2 linked regions of the Urbifossiella limnaea genome follow. The protein of the gene in region 2 interacts with the protein of the main gene of each other region in a pairwise test. Links are inferred from orthologs where the notes say so. Each region holds a gene or a part of one and is shown on either strand. Other genes may lie near its edges.

Region 1 (3,093 bases), 3.2 Mb from region 2 along the record:
CAGGTACGGGCCGATGCGGCCGGTCTCGTTGAACGCGGGGACGACGACGGACAGTTGCGGCGTCATGCGGCTTCCCGGCGGGGCGGTAACGGGCCGGCGGCGCGGCGGGCGGCTAAGATCACGGCACACCCCGCCCCCGGACGACCCGCGATGCCCACCGGCCCCGAGATCATCCTGACCCTGAAGGTGCTGGTCGCCGCCGTCACCGTCATCCTGGCGGCGTCGCTGGCGGCCCTGGCCGCCGGCCGGCCGCGGCTGCACGGGCGGCTCAACACCGTGTTCTTCGTCCTCACCATGAGCACCGTCGTCGGGTTCGAGGCGCTCCTGCAGTTCGTGGACGTCAAGTCGGCGTTCGACCCGGCGGCGCGGGAGGCGCTGCGGGTCCACCTGTGGTTCGCGGTGCCGTCGGCGGTGCTGCTGCCGGCGATGTTCGTCACCGGGGTGCGGCGGCGGAAGCGGCTCCACCTCGGGCTGGCGGCGGTGTTCGCGCTCCTCTGGGCCGGCACGTTCGTCACCGGCGTGTTCTTCCTGCCGCACTCCTGACCCGCCGTCCGGGGGGTGTGGGATACCCCGGTGGGACGGGGGAAACAAGCCCGACTCGGGGCCGCGCGAGGCCGCAAGCGTTCGCTCGGGTGGCTACGTTGTCGCTCGCGGCTTCGCACCGCCGCAGGCGCCGGAAGATTTTCGCTACCGACCTACGCCGCGCCGGGAATCCTGGGTAAACTCGCACCCGCTCCCCGCGACTCAACATACCCTCGACCCTGAATTACCCACGGGCCGGTCGGCGGGGGCCACGAAAGGGACCAGTCATGGCGAAGGAACTGAAGGACGCGAAGGAGAACAAGGAGCTCAAAACCGCCCTCTCGGCCATCGAGAAGGAGTTCGGCAAGGGGGCCATCATGTCGCTCGGCGACATGAACGTCGACGACGTGGAGGGCATTTCCACCGGCTGCCTCGGCCTGGACATCGCCCTCGGCGGCAAGGGGCTCCCCCGCGGCCGCGTCGTCGAGATCTACGGCGCCGAGGCCAGCGGGAAGACCACCGTGGCCCTGCACGCCGTCGCCAACGTGCAGAAGAACGGCGGGGTGGCCGCGTTCATCGACGCCGAGCACGCCCTCGACCCGAGTTGGGCCAAGCGGATCGGCGTCGACCTGGATTCGTTGCTGGTCAGCCAGCCCGGCTACGGCGAGGAGGGGCTGCGGATCGCCGAGATGCTCATCAAGAGCAACGCCGTCGACCTCATCGTCGTCGACTCGGTGGCGGCGCTGGTGCCGAAGAACGAGATCCAGGACAGCGAGATCGGCGACACGAAGGTGGGCCTCCAGGCCCGGCTGATGAGCCAGGCGATGCGCATCCTCACCCCGACGATCAACAAGTCGCGGACGTGCCTGCTGTTCATCAACCAGATCCGGCAGAAGATCGGTGTCATGTACGGCGACCCGAACACGACCACCGGCGGGCTGGCGCTGAAGTTCTACGCCAGCGTGCGGATGGAGGTGAAGCGGATCACCCACGTCAAGGACGGCGACGAGACGATCGGCGCCGAGACGCGGGTGCGGGTGGTGAAGAACAAGATCGCCCCGCCGTTCCGCAACGCCGAGTTCGAGATCCTCCACGACCGCGGCATCGACTACGAGGGCGACCTGCTCAAGCTGGCCCTGGAGGACGAGATCATCGAGAAGAGTGGCGCCTTCTTCAGCTACAAGGAGCAGCGGCTCGGGCAGGGGAAGGACAAGGCGGTGACGTTCCTGCGCGAGAACCCGGCTGTGCGGGCCGAGTTGACCGCGGCCGTGCTGGAGAAGCGGAAGCCGAAGCCGTCGAGCCAGGAGCTGATGGACGCGGCGGCGGCGGCGGCGAAGGACGAGGCCGAGGCGGCGGCCGAGTTGGCGACGATCGGCGAGGCGCCGGAGGCCGAGGCGCCGAAAAAGCGCCGCGGCAAGGCCGCGGAGTAATGGCGGGGGAGGCAGTTATTGACAGGATAACAGGATGAGGCAGGATGGAGAACAAAGACAGGAATTAGTTTAAATTTCGTCTTTGTTTTCCATCCTGCCTCATCCTGTTATCCTGTCAAAACGTCTTCGTCTCGGAGCCACGCCCCCGTGCCGGACCCTCTCCCGCGCCCCGCGGCGCGCGCCGCCGACGCCGTGTCGACTACGCTCGTCCTCGTCGTCGCCGCGCTGGCCGCGTCGTTCGTCGCCCGCAACTCCGACGTGTGGCTCCACCTCGCCGCCGGCCGGCTGATTGCAACCGGCGACTACACGTTCGGCGCCGACCCGTTCGCCGCCCCCGCCGGCAAGTCGTGGGCGAACCACGCCTGGCTGTTCGACCTCGGCCTGTACCTCGCCTTCACCCACCTCGGCCCCGCCGCCGTCGTCGCGCTCAAGGCCGCCGCTGTGGCCAGCACCGCGGCGCTGATGCTCGCCGTCGGCCGCGGGCCGCGCTGGCTCGCGGCGGGGTGCGTGCTCCTCGCCGTGGCGGCGATGGCACCTCGGCTACAGCTGCACCCGATGGCCGCGTCGGTCCTGCTGCTGGCGGCGTGCCTGTGGTGCCTCGTCCGCGGCGGAACGGCGCTGCGGGCGGTGCCGGTGCTCGTCGCGGTGTGGGTGAACGTGGACGGCTGGTTCCTCCTCGGGCCGCTGCTCGTCGGCCTGTTCGCGCTGGGCCGGCGCCTCGACCGAACGCGCCCCGAGCCGTGGCCGCGGTGGCTGGTGCCGGCGACGCTCGCCGCGTGCCTCCTGAGCCCGCACCACGTCCGCGCGCTGGCGCTCCCACCGGAACTGTCGCCCGCCGCGTGGGCCGAATTCGCCGACGACCCGCGGCTGGCACCGTCGTTCGCGTCGCCGTGGTCGGCCGACGCCTTCCGCGGGTACAACTTCGCGGCACTCGCGTTCGTCGCGCTGCTGGCGCTCGGCGTCGTATCGTTCCTGCTGAACCGACCGGCGCTGCGGGGCTGGCGCGGCCCGGTGTGGCTCGTCTTCGCCGCGCTCGCCGCGTGGCAGGCGCGGCTGATCCCGTTCTTCGCCGTCGTCGCCGGGCCGGTCACGGCACTGAACTTCGGCGAAGCCTTCCCGACGGCGTGGCCGCGACTCGGGC
Region 2 (3,101 bases):
CCTGCGGGTGCGGACGTTCGAGACCGGCGTGCAGCGGACCGAGGAGAAGAAGGACGCCTCCGGGAACGTGACCGCGGCCGCGACGCAGCGGCGGCAGCCGCTGAAGGTGAACGACGCCGACGGTACGCCGATCGAGATCGCCGCGGTGGTGGTGTGGAAGGTGACGAACGCGGCCGGCGCGGTGTTCAACGTGGACAGCTACGAGGGCTACGTCGAGACGCAGGCGGACGCGGCCCTGCGGGCGCTGGCGAGCCGCTACTACTACGACGCCCCGGCGGAGGCGTCGCACTCGCTCCGCGGCCACATCGAGGAGGTGGCGCTGCAGCTGAAGCAGGACATCCAGGCGCGGATGGCCCCGGCCGGGGTGGAGATGATCGAGGCGCGGATCAGCTACCTGGCGTATGCCCCGGAGATCGCGGCCGCGATGTTGCAGCGGCAGCAGGCCGGGGCGATCGTGGCGGCGCGGGCGCAGATCGTGGCCGGGGCCGTCGGTATCGTGCAGCACGCGCTGGAGCAGTTGGAGCAGTCGAAGGTGGTCGAGCTGGACGGCGAGCGGCGGGCGGCGATGGTGAGCAACCTGCTGGTGGTGCTGTGCGGCCACAGCACGCCGCAGCCGGTGCTGAACACCGGCACCCTGTACACCTGAGCCGGGGGTGCAGCCGTGGCGAAGAAGGCGTTCCTGTTGCGGGTCGATCCGGCGGTGCTGGCCGCGGTTCAGAAGTGGGCCGAGGACGACCTGCGGAGCCTGAACGGGCAGATCGAGTTCCTGCTGCGGCAGGCGCTGGCGCGGCGCGGGATGAAGCTCGCGCCGCCCGGCGCCGAGCCGCCGTCCGGGTCCGACGACGGCGGACAATAACCGGCTCACTCGCCGCCGCCGCCGATTTCAAATCGGAAGCCCGCTGACAGCCGCCCGCCGGCCGGGTACGATCGCGAGATGCCGCCCGTACCCGACGCCGTCCGCGACCACCTCGCACTCGCTCTGGTTCCCGGCCTCGGGCCGAAACTCACCGCCGCCCTCCTGGAACGATTCGGCTCCGCAGCCGCGGCCCGGCAGGCCACCGCCGCTCAGCTGCGCACCATCCCTCACATCGGCGACAAGACCGCCTCCGAACTGGCCGCCGCGCTGCGGGCCGTGGACCTGAAGCGCGAGCTGGAGTTGATCGCGTCCTTCGGTGTGACGCCCGTCCCGCTGGGCTTCCCCGACTACCCGCCGCCGCTGGTGCCGCTGACGACCGCGCCGCCGCTGCTGTACGTTCGCGGGGCGTGGGCCGAAGCCGACGCGACCGCTGTCGGCATCGTCGGCTCGCGGGGGTGTACCGCCTACGGCAAGAAGGTTGCCGCGGACATCGCGCGCGGGCTGGCGCGGGCCGGCATCACGGTCGTTTCGGGCCTGGCGCGCGGCATCGACGGCGCGGCCCACCGCGGCGCCCTCGAAGGCGGCGGCCGGACCATCGCGGTACTGGCCGGCGGGCTGGCGAGCATCTACCCGCCGGAGCACACCGAACTCGCGGACCAGGTCGCGGCGGCGGGCGCGCTGATGACGGAAACGCCGATGACGGTGGCCCCGCAGCCGGGGATGTTCCCGGCGCGGAACCGCATCATCAGCGGGCTGAGCCGCGGCGTCGTGGTCGTGGAGGCGAACGTCAAGAGCGGGGCTCTCATCACCGTGGAGCACGCCCTGGAGCAGGGGAAGGAGGTGTTCGCGGTGCCCGGGCCGACCGACAGCCCGGCCAGCGCCGGGTGCCTCGAACTGATCCGCAAGGGCGCCCGGCTCGTTCGCACCGCCGCCGACGTCCTCGACGACCTGAACGGCCTCGCACCGCTGGAATGGAAGCCGCGGGCAGCGCCCCAGCCGACGCTGTTCCCGGACCCGCCGCCGGCCGCGCCGACGAACCTGGATCCGGCGCAGCAGGCGCTGTGGGACCAACTCGCGTCGAAGCGGCACGCCGACGAGCTGAGCCGCGACACCGGGCTCGGCGCGGGCGAGCTGGCGAAGGCGCTGATGCAGCTGGAGTTGAAGCGCCTCGTGCGGCGGCTGCCGGGGAACTACTACGAGCGGCGCTAACCGCCCGCAAGCCGCAACCCGATCGGCAGCGACTCGCCGAACAGCCGGGCCTGCTCGTCGCCGTCGTTGCGGGTTACTTCCTCGACCATCTCCCGCCATGCCTTCGGGCCGAAGTTGCCCCGCAGTATCGTGAGCACGCGCTCGCGGGTCGTGTCCGACACGTCCACGGCGCGGAGGCCGCTGCGGCGGGCGAGTTGGGACAGCGCGAACAGCCAGCCGTTCCGCTCGTTGTCGTTGCCCGGCTCGAACTCCAGCAGCTGGTCGATCCACCCCTCCACGACCTCGGGGTGAACCAGCGTGTTGAGCGGGCCGTACAGCTGCACCCGCGCCCCGAGCCGCGTCAGGCTCCAGAAGGCGTACACCGGCACCGGCGACTTCTTCACTTCGCGCAACAGTGCCGCCGCGAGGTGCTCCTTCGTCTTGGAATCGAGCCGCTCCAGGCTCGCCGCGGCGCGCCACATCTCGGCGAACTCGTTCGCCGGCGGCTTGCTGTACGCCTTACCCTTCGTCGGCAACAGCGCCGGCCGCAGCCGCGCGAAGAGTGCCTGTTGCAGGGCCGTGTTCAACCCGCCGCTGACGCGCCGCCACATGATCCAGTAGTCGGCCCCGCCCTCGGGCACGGCGGCCTTCTTCGGCCCGGCGGGGGCACTGGCCGCGGCCGTGATGAGCTTCCACAGCGCCTCGACGCGGTAGCGGTCGACCGGGTCGCCGAACCCCGGGCGGAGGCAGAAGCCGACGAGGTTGTACCACCGCCCCAGGTGCTGCGGCGACCGCCCGCGGCCGGCGGCGTGTTCCTCCAGGAAGCCCCACAGGCGGCGGATCAAGCCGGTCGGCCAGTCGCCCCGCGGCGACTCCAGCGCCGCCTCCAGGAGCTTCGGCAGCTCGGCCGGCGCCGCGCTTTCCGCGAACGTCGCCGCGACCGCGCCGCCCGCCGCCTGCACCTTCTCCTCGGGGAACACGTCCACGACGCCGGAGGGGCCGTCGTCGTCCGGTTCGCCGGCCGCGGTCGGCTCGCGGAGGACGTCGCGGACGTTGA

Evidence for each region.
Region 1: the proteins of dprA (region 2) and recA interact in binary tests that used the Bacillus subtilis proteins (3 or more experiments, as listed by UniProt). The link is inferred for Urbifossiella limnaea from one-to-one orthologs.

The regions. Positions count from the first base shown.
Region 1 is NZ_CP036273.1:5,931,464-5,934,556, reverse strand. The notes cover bases 99-2,880. They hold recA (recombinase RecA), read left to right. Parts: upstream 99-809; coding sequence 810-1,952; downstream 1,953-2,880. Other genes in these bases: ETAA1_RS24165 (hypothetical protein), read left to right, coding at 2,100-2,880; ETAA1_RS24175 (hypothetical protein), read left to right, coding at 151-543. In the rest of the region: ETAA1_RS24180 (glycosyltransferase), read right to left, coding at 1-66; more of ETAA1_RS24165, read left to right, coding at 2,881-3,093. UniProt on the Bacillus subtilis protein: Multifunctional protein involved in homologous recombination, DNA repair and competence.
Region 2 is NZ_CP036273.1:2,685,814-2,688,914, reverse strand. The notes cover bases 210-2,999. They hold dprA (DNA-processing protein DprA), read left to right. Parts: upstream 210-934; coding sequence 935-2,065; downstream 2,066-2,999. Other genes in these bases: ETAA1_RS10840 (hsp70 family protein), read right to left, coding at 2,062-2,999; ETAA1_RS10850 (hypothetical protein), read left to right, coding at 662-856; ETAA1_RS10855 (SPFH domain-containing protein), read left to right, coding at 210-646. In the rest of the region: more of ETAA1_RS10855, read left to right, coding at 1-209; more of ETAA1_RS10840, read right to left, coding at 3,000-3,101. UniProt on the Bacillus subtilis protein: Protein that helps load RecA onto ssDNA during transformation. Binds cooperatively to circular ssDNA, is able to bridge different segments of DNA. Favors the loading of RecA onto SsbA- or SsbB-coated ssDNA and formation of RecA-DNA filaments.